Regions from separate parts of the Enterobacter sp. DVT3837 genome, predicted to be linked through region 2. Evidence: predicted binding sites of a transcription regulator. Region 2 holds the regulator's gene; each other region holds the start of a gene.

Region 1 (5,846 bases), 390 kb from region 2:
GCAGTACCGATTCGCAAAGCGCCATCCAGCCGGTGATCGTGGGTGAAAACAGTCTGGCGCTCACGCTGGCAGAGACGTTGCGCGAGAAGGGAATGTGGGTCACTGCCATCCGCCCACCTACCGTACCGCCGGGCACGGCGCGTTTGCGTCTGACGCTGACGGCGGCGCACGAAGCAGAGGACATTTCGGCACTTCTGGAGGCTCTGTATGTCGCCAGTCAATAAACAGGCCATTGCGGCAGCGTTTGGCCGGGCGGCACGCAGCTATTCGCAGCATGATGAACTCCAGCGCCAGAGTGCACGGGGGTTACTGGCTTTACTCGGCGCGAGCCGTTTTGAGCAGGTGCTGGATGCCGGATGTGGTCCCGGCGGGAATAGTCGATACTGGCGCGAGTCGGGAAGCCACGTTACGGCCATTGACCTGTCATCAGACATGCTTGATGAGGCGCGTCATCAGCAGGCTGCGCACCACTATCTGGTGGCGGATATCGAGGCCATTCCGTTGGCTGAGGCACAATTTGATCTGGTCTGGAGCCATCTGGCAGTGCAATGGTGTAACAGCCTGCCACTGGCGTTAAGCGAGCTTTATCGCGTGGCGCGTCCGGGTGGCAAGGTGGCCTTTACCACGCTGCTGGAAAGCTCGCTACCGGAGCTGGATCAGGCGTGGCGAGCAGTTGATGAACAGCCGCATGCCAACCGATTTTTATCGCATGATCAGGTCACGCAGGCGCTGGCAGGCTGGCGCTATCGAAGCACGGTGCAGGTCATCACCCTCAATTTCAGCGATGCCGTCAGTGCCATGCGCTCGCTCAAGGGCATTGGTGCCACGCACCTGCATGCCGGACGCGAGAAAAAGCCTCTCACTCGTGGGCAGTTGCAACACCTGGAGCTGGCCTGGCCACAGCAGCGGGGGCATTTCCCGCTCTCTTATCAACTTTTTCATGGGATTATCGAACGTGACTGAACGGTATTTTGTCACCGGAACGGATACGGAAGTGGGCAAAACAGTTGCCAGTTCTGCACTGTTACAGGCGGCGCGTCAGAGGGGAAAAACAACTGCTGGCTATAAGCCAGTTGCCTCCGGCAGCGAGATGACTGCGGAAGGGTTACGCAACACCGACGCGCTGGCGCTGCAGCGTAACAGCACCCTTAAACTCGACTATTCAGCGGTGAATCCCTACACCTTCGCCGAGCCGACGTCGCCGCACATTATCAGCGCCGATGAAGGCCGACCGATTGATTTCGCCGTGCTGTCTGCCGGGTTGCGGACACTGGAAAACCAGGCAAACTGGGTGCTGGTGGAGGGGGCAGGCGGCTGGTTTACGCCGCTTTCGGACACGCAGACGTTTGCTGACTGGGTACAGGCTGAGCGGCTCCCGGTCATTCTTGTTGTCGGCGTCAAGCTGGGCTGCATCAATCACGCTATGTTGACCGCACAGGCCGTACAGCAGGCTGGACTGCGTCTGGCGGGCTGGATTGCCAACGACGTAGTTGAACCCGGTAAACGACACCAGGAGTATCTGGCTACGCTCAGGCGTGTCCTTCCCGCGCCGTGCCTCGGGGAAATTCCCTGGCTTGCTGACGGCGCGGAAAATGCCGAAACGGGTCATTATCTCGATCTCAGCGTCTTGCTTCCCGCGACATCCAGTGAGCGATGAGCTCGTCATCCAGTTCCTTAACGTGGCCCTGCGCCACGTTACGCCCGCGATAGAGCATACAGAAACGGTCCGCAACCCGGCGGATAAACGACAGCTGCTGTTCAGCTAATAACACCGTCATACCTAACTCCCGGTTTAAGCGCGCCAGCAGCTGCCCCAGCTTCTGTGCAAAGCCATGACCTGCACCATGCATGGGTTCATCCAGAATCAGCATTTGCGGGCGATTCACCAGCGCATTGGCCAGAGCCAACTGATACTGGTCGTCCGGTAAGAGCGCGTTGGCGCGGGTCTGTCGCAGCGCGTAGAGCTCCGGGAAAAGGTCGTAAACATCGCTTTTTGCTTCCGGGTCGGGTTTTCCCGTTGCCCGCATGGCAATATGCAGATTCTCCTCGATCGTTAACTGGGAGAAAATCCGCCTGTCCTGCGGGACATAGCCTATTTTCGGGTCTGAACGTTGTTCTGATGGCGGGTTGAGCAAATCACATGGCGGGGCCCCTGCTTCATGCCAGATAATCGTGCCGCTCTCGACGGGCAATTTGCCGGCGATGCAATTCATGAGCGTGGTTTTTCCCATTCCCGGCAGGCCAACTACACCTGTACACATCCCCTGCGGAAAATCTAAATCCACGTTCCATAGCGTATGTTGGCTTCCGTAAAACTGATTCACTGCACGCAGACTCAACATCTTTCTCTCCTTAAAAATGTGTGTAGGTGAGGCTCGTTTTTGATTCTGCAAAACTCCTGCCATAAACCTGAAAGTGATTAAAAAAAGAGCTTTTTTAGGAGTAAGCCTCAACGTTGCGGGATGACAAATTGACGATTTGCACATCGACGGTGCCGGAGATGTTGAGTTGTGGTGCAAGGCAGGAAATGACGGAAATGTGAGCAAGATCCCATCGGTTGGTTATGAATGACGCAACTGTTAATCATCAAAAAATAGCTATAAAAATTTTTTGTTGCTGTCTCATGGGAAAATCCGGGAATTTGCTGAGCGGCAGTCTGCACGGGCTGGAAGCAGTTATCCACTATTCCTGTGGATAACCATGTGCATTAGAGTTAGAAAACACGCGATAAGCGAGAGAAGACGCGGCTTACGCCCAAATTGGCGCGAAACGCGGCTTTAGGAAATATCGCTTATTATTTAATTGGTTAGATAAAAGCAATTCCCGTAATGAAAGTGTCACCGGTTGCCATAAAACTATCATTACCTGGCTTGACAAATGTTAAAAAATAAAAAGTTCTGGGGATAACCTGGCCCGGGTGGTGTTTTATGTTGTCAGAGTCCAAACTTTGACCGCTATTGCGCTAATCATTCAGACGCTACTCTAAATATCCTGACATGCTACTGGTTTTTCATCCAGTGTTTTTTACTGGCATTCCTGGCAACAAGGAGTAAAATTACTCACCTGCCGCTTATAACGTCATCAGGTTGTCGCCCATGAGTAAACCGTTCAAATTGAATTCTGCTTTCCGTCCATCTGGCGATCAGCCTGAGGCGATCCGTCGTCTGGAGGAGGGGCTGGAAGATGGGCTGGCGCACCAGACGCTGCTGGGGGTAACCGGCTCGGGCAAAACGTTTACCATTGCCAACGTTATCGCGGACCTCCAGCGTCCCACAATGGTGCTTGCCCCCAACAAAACCCTGGCCGCGCAGCTTTATGGTGAGATGAAAGAGTTCTTCCCGGATAACGCGGTGGAATATTTTGTCTCCTACTACGATTACTACCAGCCTGAAGCCTATGTGCCGAGCTCTGACACCTTCATTGAGAAAGATGCCTCGGTAAACGAACACATTGAGCAGATGCGTCTTTCCGCAACGAAGGCGCTGCTTGAGCGTCGTGATGTGGTGGTGGTGGCGTCTGTTTCTGCGATCTACGGTCTGGGCGATCCGGATCTGTATCTCAAGATGATGCTGCACCTGACGCAGGGGATGATCATCGATCAGCGTGCGATTTTACGCCGTCTCGCAGAGCTGCAGTACACCCGCAACGACCAGGCGTTCCAGCGTGGCACCTTCCGCGTACGCGGCGAGGTGATCGACATCTTCCCGGCAGAATCGGACGACATGGCGCTGCGCGTCGAGCTGTTTGACGAAGAGGTTGAACGCCTGTCGCTATTTGACCCGCTGACCGGCCACATCGAGTCGGTGATCCAGCGCTTCACCATCTACCCGAAAACGCACTACGTCACGCCACGCGAGCGTATTGTGCAGGCGATGGAGGAGATCAAAGTGGAGCTGGCCGAGCGCCGTAAGGTGCTGCTGGCGAACAATAAGCTGCTGGAAGAGCAACGTCTGAGCCAGCGAACCCAGTTTGATCTGGAGATGATGAACGAGCTGGGTTACTGCTCCGGCATCGAAAACTACTCACGCTTCCTCTCCGGGCGCGGGCCGGGCGAGCCGCCGCCGACGCTGTTTGATTACCTCCCGGCAGACGGTTTGCTGGTGATCGACGAATCCCACGTCACTATCCCACAGATCGGCGGGATGTACCGCGGTGACCGCGCGCGTAAAGAGACGCTGGTGGAGTATGGTTTCCGACTGCCATCGGCGCTGGATAACCGTCCGATGAAGTTTGAAGAGTTCGAGGCGCTAGCGCCGCAAACCATTTACGTGTCGGCAACGCCAGGCAACTACGAGCTGGAGAAATCAGGCGACGAGGTGGTTGATCAGGTGGTGCGTCCAACAGGGCTGCTGGACCCGGTCATTGAAGTCCGGCCGGTGGCAACTCAGGTGGATGACCTGCTTTCCGAGATCCGCGCCCGTTCCGCAATTAACGAGCGCGTGCTGGTGACCACGCTCACCAAACGCATGGCAGAAGACCTTACCGAGTATCTGGAAGAGCACGGTGAGAAGGTGCGTTACCTGCACTCGGATATTGATACGGTTGAGCGTATGGAGATTATCCGCGATCTGCGTCTGGGTGAGTTCGACGTGCTGGTGGGGATCAACCTGTTGCGAGAAGGTCTGGATATGCCGGAAGTCTCGCTGGTGGCGATTCTGGATGCAGACAAAGAGGGCTTCCTGCGTTCTGAGCGTTCGCTGATTCAGACCATTGGCCGCGCCGCGCGTAACGTTAACGGTAAAGCGATTCTGTACGGCGACAAAATTACGCCGTCGATGGCGAAAGCGATTGGTGAAACGGAGCGCCGCCGCGAGAAGCAGCAGCGCTACAACGAAGAGCACGGCATCATCCCTCAGGGGCTGAACAAGAAGGTGGTGGATATCCTGGCGCTGGGTCAGAACATTGCGAAGACCAAAACGAAAGGTCGCGGCAAGGCGCGTTCAGTGGTGGAAGAGGATACCGTCGTGCTGACGCCAAAAGCGTTGCAGCAGAAAATCCACGAACTGGAAGGGCAGATGATGCAGCACGCGCAGAATCTTGAGTTCGAAGAGGCGGCGCAGATCCGCGACCAGTTGCATCAATTGCGGGATCTTTTCATCGCGGCATCGTAGTGGATTTTGCCCGGTGGCGCAGCGCCACCGGGGATATTTGGTTATCCCAGCGCCTGAATCGCTTTCTCCAGCGCCTCACGCAGCAGGTGGCGGTCATGGCGGTATTTGATGTCTGTGGCCTCCAGCGGCTCCTGCACTACCAGACGATCGCCGATACCGGATACATCAACTTTCGGCCCGACTACCACACCGTCAATGATCTTCTTCCCGACGTAATGCTCCATTAAATTCAGTTTGTCCGGCAGTGACAAGCTCGCCGCTGCAGGGCTCAGCTCACGGCCCAGGTTACCGATGTAAACCATCGGGGCAGGGGTGCGTCGCAGCGCCTGTGCCAGCTCTTTCACCAGCAGAATCGGCATCAGGCTGGTATAAAAACTGCCCGGACCGATCAGGATAAGATCCGCTTCCCCGATTGCCTCCACCGCTTCTCGCGTGGCGGGTACGCTCGGGTAGGTCATTAACTCTGTTGGCGGCAGGACGAGTTGGTCAATATTCACCTCGCCGTAAACTTCATGTCCTTCGGCATCGATTGCCATCAAGTCAACCGGTTGTTCAGACATAGGGATCAGGAATGCATCCACTTTAAGCAGATTACGGATTAAATTGATGGCTTCCAGAGGCCGTACGCTCAGGTGATCAAGCGCCTTTAACATCAAGTTTCCGAGGTTATGCCCGGAAAGTTCGCCATTACCGCCAAAACGGTACTCAAACATCGCCGAAGCAACGCTCGGTTCA
Region 2 (5,846 bases):
TCAGTGAGGCGGGCGGTCAGGGCAGTAAGCTGATTTTTATCACGGCCAAGCTGAGCGAAGTGCGCTCGCCAGCCTGCCATTTCCTGTCCCCATAAGCGGAATCGATCATGTTCTGCCTGCCACTGCGTCAATACCGTTAATTCAGTCTGCAACTGCTCATGGGTATGAATGGCGGTATTACGGATACGCGAGCGCAGCGCGGTTTTATCTTGTAAGCGAGTATTTACTTCGATAATTCGCTGCTGGGTTTGAGCCAGACGCGAGGCTTGCTCTTGCTGGTGTTCCCAAAGCGGTCGAAGCTGAGCGGCGGGTTGAGCAAGCTGGAGCTTTGCCAGGCCAGGCGCGGCGTCGGTCAGCGCCTGCTGTGCCTGCTGTTGTAACACGCTTACGCGCTGTTGCTCGCGAAGAAGCTCATCATGGCGTGTAAGCCACTGATAATCTTTCTGCTGGCGCTGTTGCTGTGCCAGCAGTGTTTTCTCTTCGTCAGTAAGTGCCTGCAAACTCTGCTGTAACTGCTGCTGTTGCTCTTCGCTCAACAGCACCACACCCGCTGCCTGTGCCTCGCGCATTTCAAGTACGTTTCGGGCGGCTTTGTGTTTCTCAAATATCCTGGCGGAAATCTGGCCATAGATCTCGGTTCCGGTCAGTTCTTCCAGCAGCTCTGCGCGATCGCTCGGCTTGGCATTGAGGAAAGCGGCAAACTGCCCCTGAGAGAGCAGCATTGAACGGGTAAATCGGTCATAGTCCAGCCCGGTGAGCGCGGCGGTTTGCTCCAGTTTATCTGTCACTTTGTCGGCGAGAATCTTGCCATCTTCGCAGCGAGCCAGTTCCACACGCGGTGCCTGCAGGTTCCCGTCTGGCTGATTACGCGCCCGGTTCTGGCTCCAGAAGGCGCGGTAGGCGGTACCTTTTACTTCAAACTCAACCTCGGCCAGACACTCGGCGGTATCACGCGTCATCAGATCGTTTTGCGCCTGAGACACTTTTTGCAGACGCGGCGTTTCGTGATAGAGCGCCAGACAGATGGCGTCGAGCAGGGTGGTCTTGCCTGCACCGGTCGCACCGGTAATGGCAAACAGCCCGTTGCTGGCAAAGGGCTCAGCGGTAAAGTCAATTTTCCACTCGCCCTTGAGTGAGTTGAGGTTTTTCAGACGCAGGCTCAGGATTTTCATGCGTTCTCTTCCTCGTTATTCAGCGCGTGGAGCGTATGGGCGAACAGCTCGTTCAGCCGGGCGCGTTTTGCATCGTCCATCTCTTCCTGGGCCAGTCGGCGTTCAAAAACCTCTTCGACTTTAAGTTCACTCAGCGTTTCGCGCTGAGCACTCAGCAGGATTTTTTCGCGCTGCTCGCGACTACGGCGTACCAGTAAAACCTCGACAGGAAGATCTTCCGTCAGCGCCTGAATTTTTCGCTGCATATCATGCAGATAGTCGTCTGTCGTGATTTCGATATCCAGCCAGACGGGGGGATTAAGCGCAGTGCCACGCCACTGTTCAAGCTGGGAGGTGATGGCATCAAGGTCACCCTTCAGCACCGCCAGCGGCTGGGTAACAGGGACTTCCAGCGTTTCGACGGCGCTGAGTTTACCTCCGTTAAAACTCACCAGATGCACAGATTTGGCTTTACCTGTCTCATCAAAACTCAGCGAAATGGGCGAGCCACAATAGCGAATGTGTTCGCAGCCACCAATGATCTGTGCGCGGTGAATATGCCCAAGCGCAATGTAGTCGGCAGGCGGGAAATTTTGCGCCGGGAACGCATCCAGCGTACCAATATAGATGTCACGTACGGCGTCACTTTTACTGGCTCCGACGGTGGTGAGATGCCCGGTTGCAATCACCGGAATAAGCTGTTCGCCGCGCAAGGTACAGGCATCGGTATATTGTTGGTGATAATAGTCAGTGATGCTCTGCAACAGATGCTGCTGTTTTTCTCCGCCGGACATCCCGGCCTGGCTCTGCACGATATCGCGTGGGCGCAGGAAGGGAACCGGGCACAGCACCGCCCCCGGTGTACCGTCACGTTTTTTCAGGATCTGCGGCGCATGCCCGGCACTGGCCACCACGGTAGTGTTCAGGAAGGCCAGGATGTCGCGGGATTCATTCAGCGTGGCGACGGAGTCGTGATTACCGGCGACAATCACCAGATGGCAGCCTGTTTGCTGCAGATTTACCACGAAGCGGTTGTACAGCTCACGCGCATAGCTTGGCGGCGAGCCGGTGTCGAAAATGTCACCCGCGACAATAATCGCATCCACTTCGCGCGATCGAGCCGTATCCAGCAGCCAGTTCAGGAACGCTTCATGCTCAGCTGCCCTGCTTTTGCTGTAAAAGTTTTGACCCAGATGCCAGTCCGAAGTGTGAAGTATGCGCATAGGAGATCCGTGGCGAAAAAAGATGTTGGCGATTATAAACATTCAGGGGCAGAAAATAACCGCTGTAATAAAACAACAGTTTGCCATTTATAGTGGTAAGGTTTTTCATAAATCTGTCATAAATCTGACGCATAATGACGCCGCATTACAAACTTGTAACTTAAATAAGATAAGACAGGGCAAAGTATGGCGAGACGTATTCTGGTCGTAGAAGATGAAGCTCCAATTCGTGAAATGGTGTGCTTCGTGCTCGAACAAAATGGCTTCCAGCCGGTTGAAGCGGAAGATTATGACAGCGCGGTGAACCAGTTGAATGAGCCCTGGCCCGATCTGATTCTGCTCGACTGGATGTTGCCTGGCGGCTCTGGACTGCAGTTTATCAAACACATTAAACGTGAAGCGATGACCCGCGATATCCCCGTTGTCATGCTGACGGCACGTGGTGAAGAAGAGGATCGCGTGCGTGGGCTTGAAACGGGTGCCGATGATTACATTACCAAGCCGTTCTCCCCGAAAGAGCTGGTTGCTCGTATCAAAGCCGTAATGCGCCGCATTTCACCGATGGCAGTGGAAGAGGTGATTGAGATGCAGGGGCTGAGCCTTGACCCGACCTCACACCGCGTCATGACGGGCGAAAACCCACTCGACATGGGGCCTACCGAATTTAAACTTCTGCACTTCTTTATGACTCACCCGGAACGCGTTTACAGCCGCGAACAGTTGCTGAATAACGTCTGGGGAACTAACGTGTATGTCGAAGACCGGACGGTTGACGTCCATATCCGCCGCCTGCGAAAAGCGCTGGAACTGAGCGGCCACGATCGCATGGTGCAGACGGTCCGCGGCACGGGTTATCGTTTTTCTACCCGTTTCTGAACAATGACAGGAGTGTGACGCGTGCTGGAACGTCTGTCATGGAAAAGGCTCGTCTTTGAACTGATCTTATGTTGTATTCCGGCCTTCATTCTGGGGGCCTTTCTTGGACATCTGCCGTGGTTTCTGCTGGCCTCGGTCACCGGGCTGCTGATCTGGCATTTCTGGAACCTGTTACGCCTCTCCTGGTGGCTATGGGTTGACCGAAGTATGACACCGCCGCCGGGAAGCGGCAGTTGGGAACCGCTGCTTTACGGTTTGCATCAGATGCAGATGCGTAATAAAAAGCGCCGCCGCGAACTGGGAAGCCTGATCAAGCGTTTTCGCAGCGGGGCGGAGTCGCTACCGGATGCGGTCATTCTGACGACCGAAGAAGGGACAATCTTCTGGTGTAATGGTCTTGCGCAACAGTTGCTGGGGTTGCGCTGGCCGGATGATAATGGCCAGAATATCCTCAACCTTCTGCGTTATCCTGAGTTTGCGCAGTATCTAAAAAAGCGTGATTTTACCGGTCCGCATAATCTGAAACTCAATAATGGTCGCCATCTGGAAATCCGCGTGATGCCCTACAGCGATCGGCAGTGGCTGATGGTGGCGCGCGATGTCACCCAGATGCACCAGCTGGAAGGCGCGCGACGCAACTTCTTCGCGAACGTGAGCCACGAATTACGCACCCCGTTGACCGTACTGCAGGGGTACCTGGAGATGATGCAGGAGCAAACGCTTGAAGGTGCGCCACGTGAAAAAGCGCTGCACACCATGCGCGAGCAAACGCACCGTATGGAAGGTCTGGTGAAACAGCTGTTGACGCTCTCAAAGATTGAAGCGGCGCCAACGCTTGCGCTGAATGACACCATTGATGTCCCCATGATGCTGCGGGTGGTGGAGCGTGAAGCACAGACGCTAAGCCATAAAAAGCACCACCTGACTTTTGAGGTCGACAATACGCTGAAGGTTCTGGGCAGTGAAGATGAGTTGCGCAGCGCCATTTCCAACCTGGTGTATAACGCGGTGAATCATACGCCGGAAGGGACGGAGATCGTGGTGCGCTGGCAACATACCCCTACGGGCGCTGAATTTAGCGTCGAGGATAATGGTCCGGGGATTGCTCCGGAGCACATCCCGCGTCTGACCGAACGTTTCTATCGCGTGGATAAGGCGCGATCGCGACAGACAGGGGGAAGCGGTCTGGGGCTGGCGATTGTAAAACATGCCGTCAATCACCATGAAAGCCGCCTCGATATTCAGAGTACCCTGGGTAAGGGAACCCGCTTTAGTTTCGTGATCCCGGAACGATTAATTGCCAAAAAGATCGCCTGATAACGGGTGTGTCATTTTACCTTTCCACGGGTCAGCGTTTGCTGGCCCGTTTGCTTTGCAGTCAAACGAAACGCGAATGAATTTTATACGGCTGACTGTTTTTTGTTCGCATGATTAGCCATGGGTTTTTCTGATAATTAGCGTATTATGCTGGTGTGTTTTTTCATGGTGGCATATTGTTCTGGTTTTGCGATCCCACCTTGCCTTTAAACGTTATAAGCGTTTAAATTGCGCCCCAGATACTGTCAGACCGACTGTATTTGCGTGGTAAATCGAAAAACTATTCTTCTCCACGCCAGGACGGGAGCATTTCCCGCTGAAATTGAGCAATTTTTCGGCTGTATCTTCCCACCAGGGAAATCGAAAAGCTCAATGTTTTCAACACCACATCCACAGGCAGTAAGGTTTTATGACCCATCACTTAAAATCGCGTGACATCATCGCGCTGGGCTTTATGACATTTGCGCTGTTCGTTGGCGCAGGCAACATCATTTTCCCTCCAATGGTTGGTTTACAGGCGGGTGAACACGTCTGGACTGCCGCATTTGGTTTCCTGATTACTGCTGTGGGTTTACCGGTACTGACCGTTATCGCCCTGGCGAAAGTGGGTGGCGGTGTTGATAGCCTCAGCACCCCGATCGGCAAAGTGGCGGGTGTTCTGCTGGCAACCGTCTGCTATCTGGCCGTGGGCCCACTGTTTGCGACCCCGCGCACGGCGACCGTTTCCTTCGAAGTGGGCATTGCTCCTCTGACCGGTGACGGCGCGATGCCGCTGTTTATCTACAGCCTGATCTACTTCGCGATTGTGATTCTGGTTTCTCTCTATCCGGGCAAGCTGCTGGATACCGTCGGTAACTTCCTGGCTCCGCTGAAAATTGTGGCGTTGATTGTGCTGGCGGTTGCGGCGATTGTCTGGCCGGCAGGTCCGATTAGCGACGCCATGGATGCCTACAAAAATGCCGCATTCTCCAACGGCTTTGTGAACGGCTACCTGACGATGGATACGCTGGGCGCAATGGTGTTTGGTATCGTCATCGTTAACGCCGCGCGTTCCCGTGGTGTGACCGAAGCACGTCTGCTGACCCGCTACACCATCTGGGCTGGCCTGATGGCCGGTGTGGGCCTGACGCTGCTCTATCTGGCGCTGTTCCGTCTGGGTTCCGATAGCGCCATGCTGGTTGATCAAAACGCGAATGGCGCGGCTATTCTGCATGCTTATGTTCAGCACACCTTCGGCGGTGCGGGCAGTATGCTGCTGGCAGCGCTCATCTTCCTGGCA
Region 3 (5,846 bases), on a different contig from region 2:
TGTTCTGGAACCCTTCGCGACCATCCGGGGTACTTTCCCAGGTACGGGAGAACTGACCTGCGCCGTGCAGCATGACGATAGGGTATTTATGCGGATTCTCCGGGATTTGGTAGAACACAGATGCATGATCGCCATGGTAGGTTTGGCCTGCAGAATCCAGCGGCTTTTTCGCGTCAAATGTTCCTGGTGCGGTGATGGTCGTCCCGCCAGCAGAAAAGCTTCCTTGCTCCTGAATGACCAGCGGCCCGGCGTATACCGACTGAGCCATCAGGCCACCCGCCATTACGCAGATGGCCAGCGTTTTTAAGATTGTCTTCAAGATTACATCCTCTGTTATGTTTGCCGTTCAATAATATCTGAGTTGTCCGCGTTAATTATTTAGCACCCCTGATTGCCCTTATTTGGCAGACTCATGAATGCGGACGATTAACTGCGTATTGTCTCTAACCAGCTGGTGACCGTTTCAGTGGTTCTTCGCTCCTGGTCGCATTCAATGACCAGCGGTTTTTCTCGACGCGCAGTTGGGGCGAGACGGGCAAGGATGTCGTCGCTGTCTCCTTTACCGTAGCCACCGTGAGTAATGAAGGGGATGAGTAATTTGCCCGCAAGGTTGTGGCTGCTGAGAAATGCTTGCACGACAGGCGGTACGCTGGTCCCCCAGATCGGAAAGCCTAAATACACGGTCTCGTAGCGTGAGATATCTGCGACGCTATTTTTCAATGCGGGTTTTACTCCCCGCTCACGCTCATTTTTCGCCTGTTCAACGGTCTGAAAATAGTCTTCTGGATAAGGCGTAGCCGGTTCGATTTCAAACAGATCGGTATTCAGGCTGCGGTGAATGACGCCAGCAATGACTCGTGTATTTCCGCTGCGGGAAAAGTACGCCACCAGAACACGGCTTTTACCCTGCACGTTTGCGGTTCCGGTCGCAGCTGATGCAAAAGAAACGTTCGCCAGCGTAAGCCCGGCAAGTGCGGTGATTAACATTCTGCGGCTGGGATCATGCTCCATAATCCACTCCTAATTGTTTGCGAGCGCCTGCTGCAGCGCCTTTTCAGCTCGCGTTGCTGCATCATTTTCGCCATGTTCACGCAGAACCTGTGCCAGCTGGCGCAGCTGCGACGCCGTCAGGCCGACCCGCATGCTTGCTCGCGTATGCGACAGCAGTTGTGATTCGACGCCCGGCGTGGCCGCTAATGCGCCAACCGTTGCCAGCTCGCGGCTTTGCCAGTCGAGGTTATCACGGGCGAAAATGTCGCCGAAAAGGTGCGTTTGCAGGAACTGGTTAATCACCGGGGCAAAATCAAACAGTGGGCCCTGGACGGGAGCGCCTGAGATTTTTGTCTGGTTTGCGGTACCAACACGGCGAAGCTCACCCCCGACAGGGATCGGGGCAATCGGTTCTTTACCCTCAACGTCTTTGATACCACGTTGTTTACGTGCTTCGACGACCTTCATCAGTTCACTAAGCGCATTCAGGCTACGGGGGAAGCCCGTATAGGCATAAAGCTGGACGAGAATCTCTTTGGTTTCGTTTATCGTGAGCCCTGCGTCAAGACCCTGATTCAGGGCTGCATTCAGCTTATCCATCTGGCTGCTGGCCATCGATGCCGCAATCAACGGGATGGCCTGTTGGCTGGCTGACAGCGTATCTGAAACCGTTTGTTCGTGGTTCATTTCTGAGGCTCCTTTATTGACGGGCGCAGCATGTGCCGCGAGACCAAAACCAAAGGTCAGCAGTACCGCTGCCGCTAATGTTTTAATGGGCGTGGTATTGTTCATCTGTCACTTTCTCCATCCAGTTAACGCTTTTGCCATCCACAATCCCGGTTATCGCCAGATGCGTCATCGCGCTGCCGGGGGCCGCCCCGTGCCAGTGTTTGACGCCCGCCGGGCAAGAGACAACGTCACCGGCGCGGATAACCTGCACCGGCTGGCCTTCTTGCTGGGTGAGCCCAACACCCGAGGTCACAATCAGCCGCTGACCTGCCGGATGCGTATGCCAGGCGGAACGAGCGCCGGGTTCAAACGTGACATAAGCCCCGGAAACAGGGATGTCGTTATCCGGTTTGAAGAGAGGATCAACCCTGACACGACCGGTAAAGTTCTCGGCTGGCCCGAACACCGCATTCTGACTTCCTGCGGGGGCGATATGGGCAGCGGGATTTTGTTCCGCTGCCCAGGATGAAAATGTGAAGAAGGGCAGTAACAGCCCGAGGTAACGTAAATGTCCGATCATGCAAAGCGTCCTTATCAATGAAGAGGGGATTGCCTGCGATGATTTTATCGGGAGGGTAATGACGTCAGGCTGACGCCCCCCTGACAATTCTGTCAGCTAACCCGGGTCCCGGCTCAGTACCGGATTGAGCATTGTCTGCCGCTTTATCCGCTTGTAGCGCAAAGGTGAGGCCAAAAGTATTGATGCCACCTTCACTACGGGCAAAGACATCTCCCCGGTGCATAATGGCGACGGCGCGGACGATCGACAGGCCCAGCCCATGGTGGGTATCACTCCTGGCCCGGGAGGTGTCGACGCGATAAAAACGCTCGAAAAGCCGGTGTAAGTGCTCTGGCGCTATCGGCTCGCCTGGATTTGACACTTCAACACAGGCTTGATGACCTTTTTCGCTTAAGCGCACCGTAACCGTGCTATTGGACGGAGAATGTCTTGCGCTGTTTTCCAGTAAATTAGCCAGTGAGCGGTGGAAAAGCCGCCGGTCGATATGTGCGGTGACGTCGCCCTCTATATCCAGAGAAAGCTGTTTTTCAGCAAAAGAAGGTTCAACGTACTCCGCTGTTTTCAGGGTTTCTTCCCGCAGAGACACCTTAGTCCGCTGGGACGCATGCTCACCCGCGTGAGCATGGGACAGGAACAGCATGTCGTTTACTATCGAGGTCATGCGTTCAAGTTCTTCCAGGTTGGAACCCAGTAACTCTTCCAGTTCATCCTGCGAGCGTCGGCGTGAGAGACCTAACTGCGTCTGGCCAATCAGGTTAGTCAGTGGGGTTCGAAGTTCATGCGCAACATCGGCATTAAAGCTTTCGAGTTGTCGCCAGGCGACCTCTTGCCGTTCCAGCACGCCATTAAAAGAGGATGCTAACTGCTGTAATTCGTCAGGTAATGCTTCGGTATTCAGGCGCTGACCATGGTCCCCGGGAGCGAGTTGCCGGGCCTGTTTACTGAGCGCCCCAACGGGACGAAGACCGATCCTTGAAACGGCGTATCCCAGTAAGGCGACAATCACGACGCCCAGTGCGGTAATGATCAGCAATGTCCGCGTGAACGCATCGAGTGTGCCCATGTACGGCGTGGAGTCAATGGCAACCACATAGCGCAGCTCAGGCCTTTCACCGTTGGCGGGGATCGTTTTCACTAACAGAAACAGCGAGCATGCACCTTCTGATGCGCCGGGCACTTTATTAAAGCCTTCCCGTAAAGAAGACCACTGAACGCCCACCGGCGGCGTTCCCCCCATGCTAAAGCGTGGGTTATTGCTTACTATCCAGTAGCGAACGCGCTCACCTTCAGAATTGGTTAATACGGTGAATTTATTGGCCAATGTCGACCAGCTGTCAGCCGAGGTTCGTGCGGTGATCCACGGGCTCATTAATGATTCGCGGAACAACAATTCGTTGTGCATCTGCTTTTGCAAAGAGTCATGCAAGGAGCTTCTGAGCAAGATGCCGATAATGGACACAATCAGCAGCGCGGATAAGGCAAACATCAGCGCCAGATGAACGGAGATGGAACGCTTAGGCATGCTTATCCCCTTTATTATTCTGACCGGACTTCGAGGACATAACCCATGCCACGAACGGTATGCAGTAGTTTGACGTCGAACGGCGCATCCACTTTGGCCCGCAGGCGTTTAATGGCCACTTCAACCACGTTGGCATCGCTGTCGAAATTCATGTCCCATATCTGCTCCGCAATCATCATTTTTGACAGAATCTCTCCCTGATGCCGGGCCAAAAGGCTCAACAGGGAAAACTCTTTCGCGGTCAGCTCCAGCCGTGTTCCGGCGCGAAATACGCGACGAGCCAGCAGGTCGAGATGCAGATCGTGAATTTGCAGCTGGGTGATGTCTGCGCCATCCGTAGCGCGGCGGCGCACCAGTGCCTGAATACGCGCCACCAGCTCAATCAGCGAGAAGGGCTTGGGCAGATAATCATCCGCGCCAAGACGCAGTCCTTTAACGCGTTCATCGACAGAGCCGCGAGCCGAAAGCATCAGCACCGGCGTCTGTTTGGCTGCCCGCACACCCTCAAGTACCCGGTAACCATCCATCCCCGGCAGCATCACATCCAGGATTATCGCGTCGTAGTCGAACTCCAGCGCGTAATGAAGTCCTTCCGCGCCATCTGCAGAGACATCTACCGTAAACCCGGACTCACCCAGTGCACGGGAGAGATAGGTTGACGTTTTTTCTTCATCTTCGACTAACAACAGGCGCATAAGAGACTTCCTTTTAACTTTTCAATCGAGATCATTGTGCCTCCTGATTGCCAACATAAAGCTGACGGTTTCCTGACAGCGCTGTCAGAAATACTTTCCCATCCCAGTTTGTTTCCTGACAAAAATGTTATTTCCCCGTCACGATGCTGACAGCGCTCTCTGCCTAATCTGAGCCTGCAAATTTGATTCTGCGAGCCTGAATAACCAGGCCGATACTCATCGGGAGAGACCATGAAATTCACGCTTATCAGTGCAATGCTACTCACGGCTATGGCCGGAGTGACCTCAGTCAATGCGGCTGATTACAAAAAAAATCCATTCACTCTCGTCTATGACGGAGCCATCACCGAGAACGTCAAAGGCAAGGTCAATATTCACCCAGTGAAATACGATCTGCATGGCATCCAGATTGCTGCGAATGTCTATACCCCTGCTAACTACGATCCCGCCAAAAAATACCCGGCCGTGGTGGTTGCACATCCTAATGGCGGCGTAAAAGAACAGGTCGCCGGGTTATATGCTCAGCGTCTTGCCGAGCAGGGCTACATCACCATTACCGCCGACGCGGCTTATCAGGGTGCCAGCGGTGGGATGCCTCGCAGCGTGGATAAACCCGCTAATCGCATTGAGGATATCCACGGCATGGCTGACTACATCAGCCAGTATCCCGGTGTAGATACCGCCCGCCTCGGTCTTCTGGGTATTTGCGGAGGCGGTGGGTATTCACTGGTTGCTGCCGAGACGGACAAACGGTTTAAATCGATTGCAACTATCAGCATGTTTAATTCAGGCCTTGTGCGCCGCAACGGTATGCAGGATTCACAGCTGGATACTATCCAGCAGCGTCTTCAGCAGGCTTCTGACGCACGTGCTCAGGAAGCAGCCGGAGGAGAAGTGCTTTACTCCGGCGATGCCAACCTGACTGATGAACAGATTGCTAAATTACCTTTTGCCTTGTATCGCCAGGGCTACGAGTACTACTGGAAAACTCACGCCCATCCGAACTCTACGTTTAAATACACCACTAGCAGTCTGCTGGATTTGATGAGCTTTGACGTAACGGACCATATCATTCTCATCAATAAACCACTGCTGATGATTGCCGGTTCAAAAGCGGATACGCTCTATATGACTGAAGACGCGTTCGCGAAAGCCACCGGTACGAAGGACAAAGAACTCTTCCTGATCGATGGCGCTACCCATATCGAGACGTATTGGGTACCCAAATATGTTGATGAGGCTTTGCAAAAGTTAGACGTCTTCTTCGATAAAAATATTTAGTTAGCATTCGATGATGCCCCAGCCGCGCAGGCTGGGGTATGTCCATCAGCTGTAGCCATTTTCCGCTTGCGTGTTCACGCGATAGACCCAGATTAACGAAGTTGCGGTT

The links. The regulator PhoB, encoded in region 2, activates phosphate uptake and scavenging genes when phosphate is short. The targets are predictions, from matches to a motif close to CTGTCATAAAACTGNCNNAT.
Region 1: the regulator PhoB is predicted to act here: its motif matches at 2,845-2,864, upstream of uvrB (excinuclease ABC subunit UvrB).
Region 3: the regulator PhoB is predicted to act here: its motif matches at 4,516-4,535, upstream of AC0XWG_RS18735 (heavy metal response regulator transcription factor).

What each region holds. Positions count from the first base shown of each region.
Region 1 is NZ_JBWDLA010000001.1:56,954-62,799, reverse strand. Features, by position in the region: gene bioF (8-amino-7-oxononanoate synthase) at 1-224, shown strand, start outside; gene bioC (malonyl-ACP O-methyltransferase BioC) at 208-963, shown strand; gene bioD (dethiobiotin synthase) at 956-1,657, shown strand; gene AC0XWG_RS00270 (ABC transporter ATP-binding protein) at 1,620-2,342, opposite strand; gene uvrB (excinuclease ABC subunit UvrB) at 3,096-5,111, shown strand; gene yvcK (uridine diphosphate-N-acetylglucosamine-binding protein YvcK) at 5,153-5,846, opposite strand, start outside.
Region 2 is NZ_JBWDLA010000001.1:451,401-457,246, reverse strand. Features, by position in the region: gene sbcC (exonuclease subunit SbcC) at 1-1,172, opposite strand, end outside; gene sbcD (exonuclease subunit SbcD) at 1,169-2,374, opposite strand; gene phoB (phosphate response regulator transcription factor PhoB) at 2,561-3,250, shown strand; gene phoR (phosphate regulon sensor histidine kinase PhoR) at 3,272-4,567, shown strand; gene brnQ (branched-chain amino acid transporter carrier protein BrnQ) at 4,977-5,846, shown strand, end outside.
Region 3 is NZ_JBWDLA010000002.1:794,088-799,933, forward strand. Features, by position in the region: gene AC0XWG_RS18710 (alpha/beta hydrolase) at 1-319, opposite strand, end outside; gene AC0XWG_RS18715 (flavodoxin) at 427-1,011, opposite strand; gene AC0XWG_RS18720 (carboxymuconolactone decarboxylase family protein) at 1,021-1,782, opposite strand; gene AC0XWG_RS18725 ((R)-mandelonitrile lyase) at 1,760-2,239, opposite strand; gene AC0XWG_RS18730 (heavy metal sensor histidine kinase) at 2,304-3,761, opposite strand; gene AC0XWG_RS18735 (heavy metal response regulator transcription factor) at 3,776-4,456, opposite strand; gene AC0XWG_RS18740 (alpha/beta hydrolase) at 4,712-5,737, shown strand.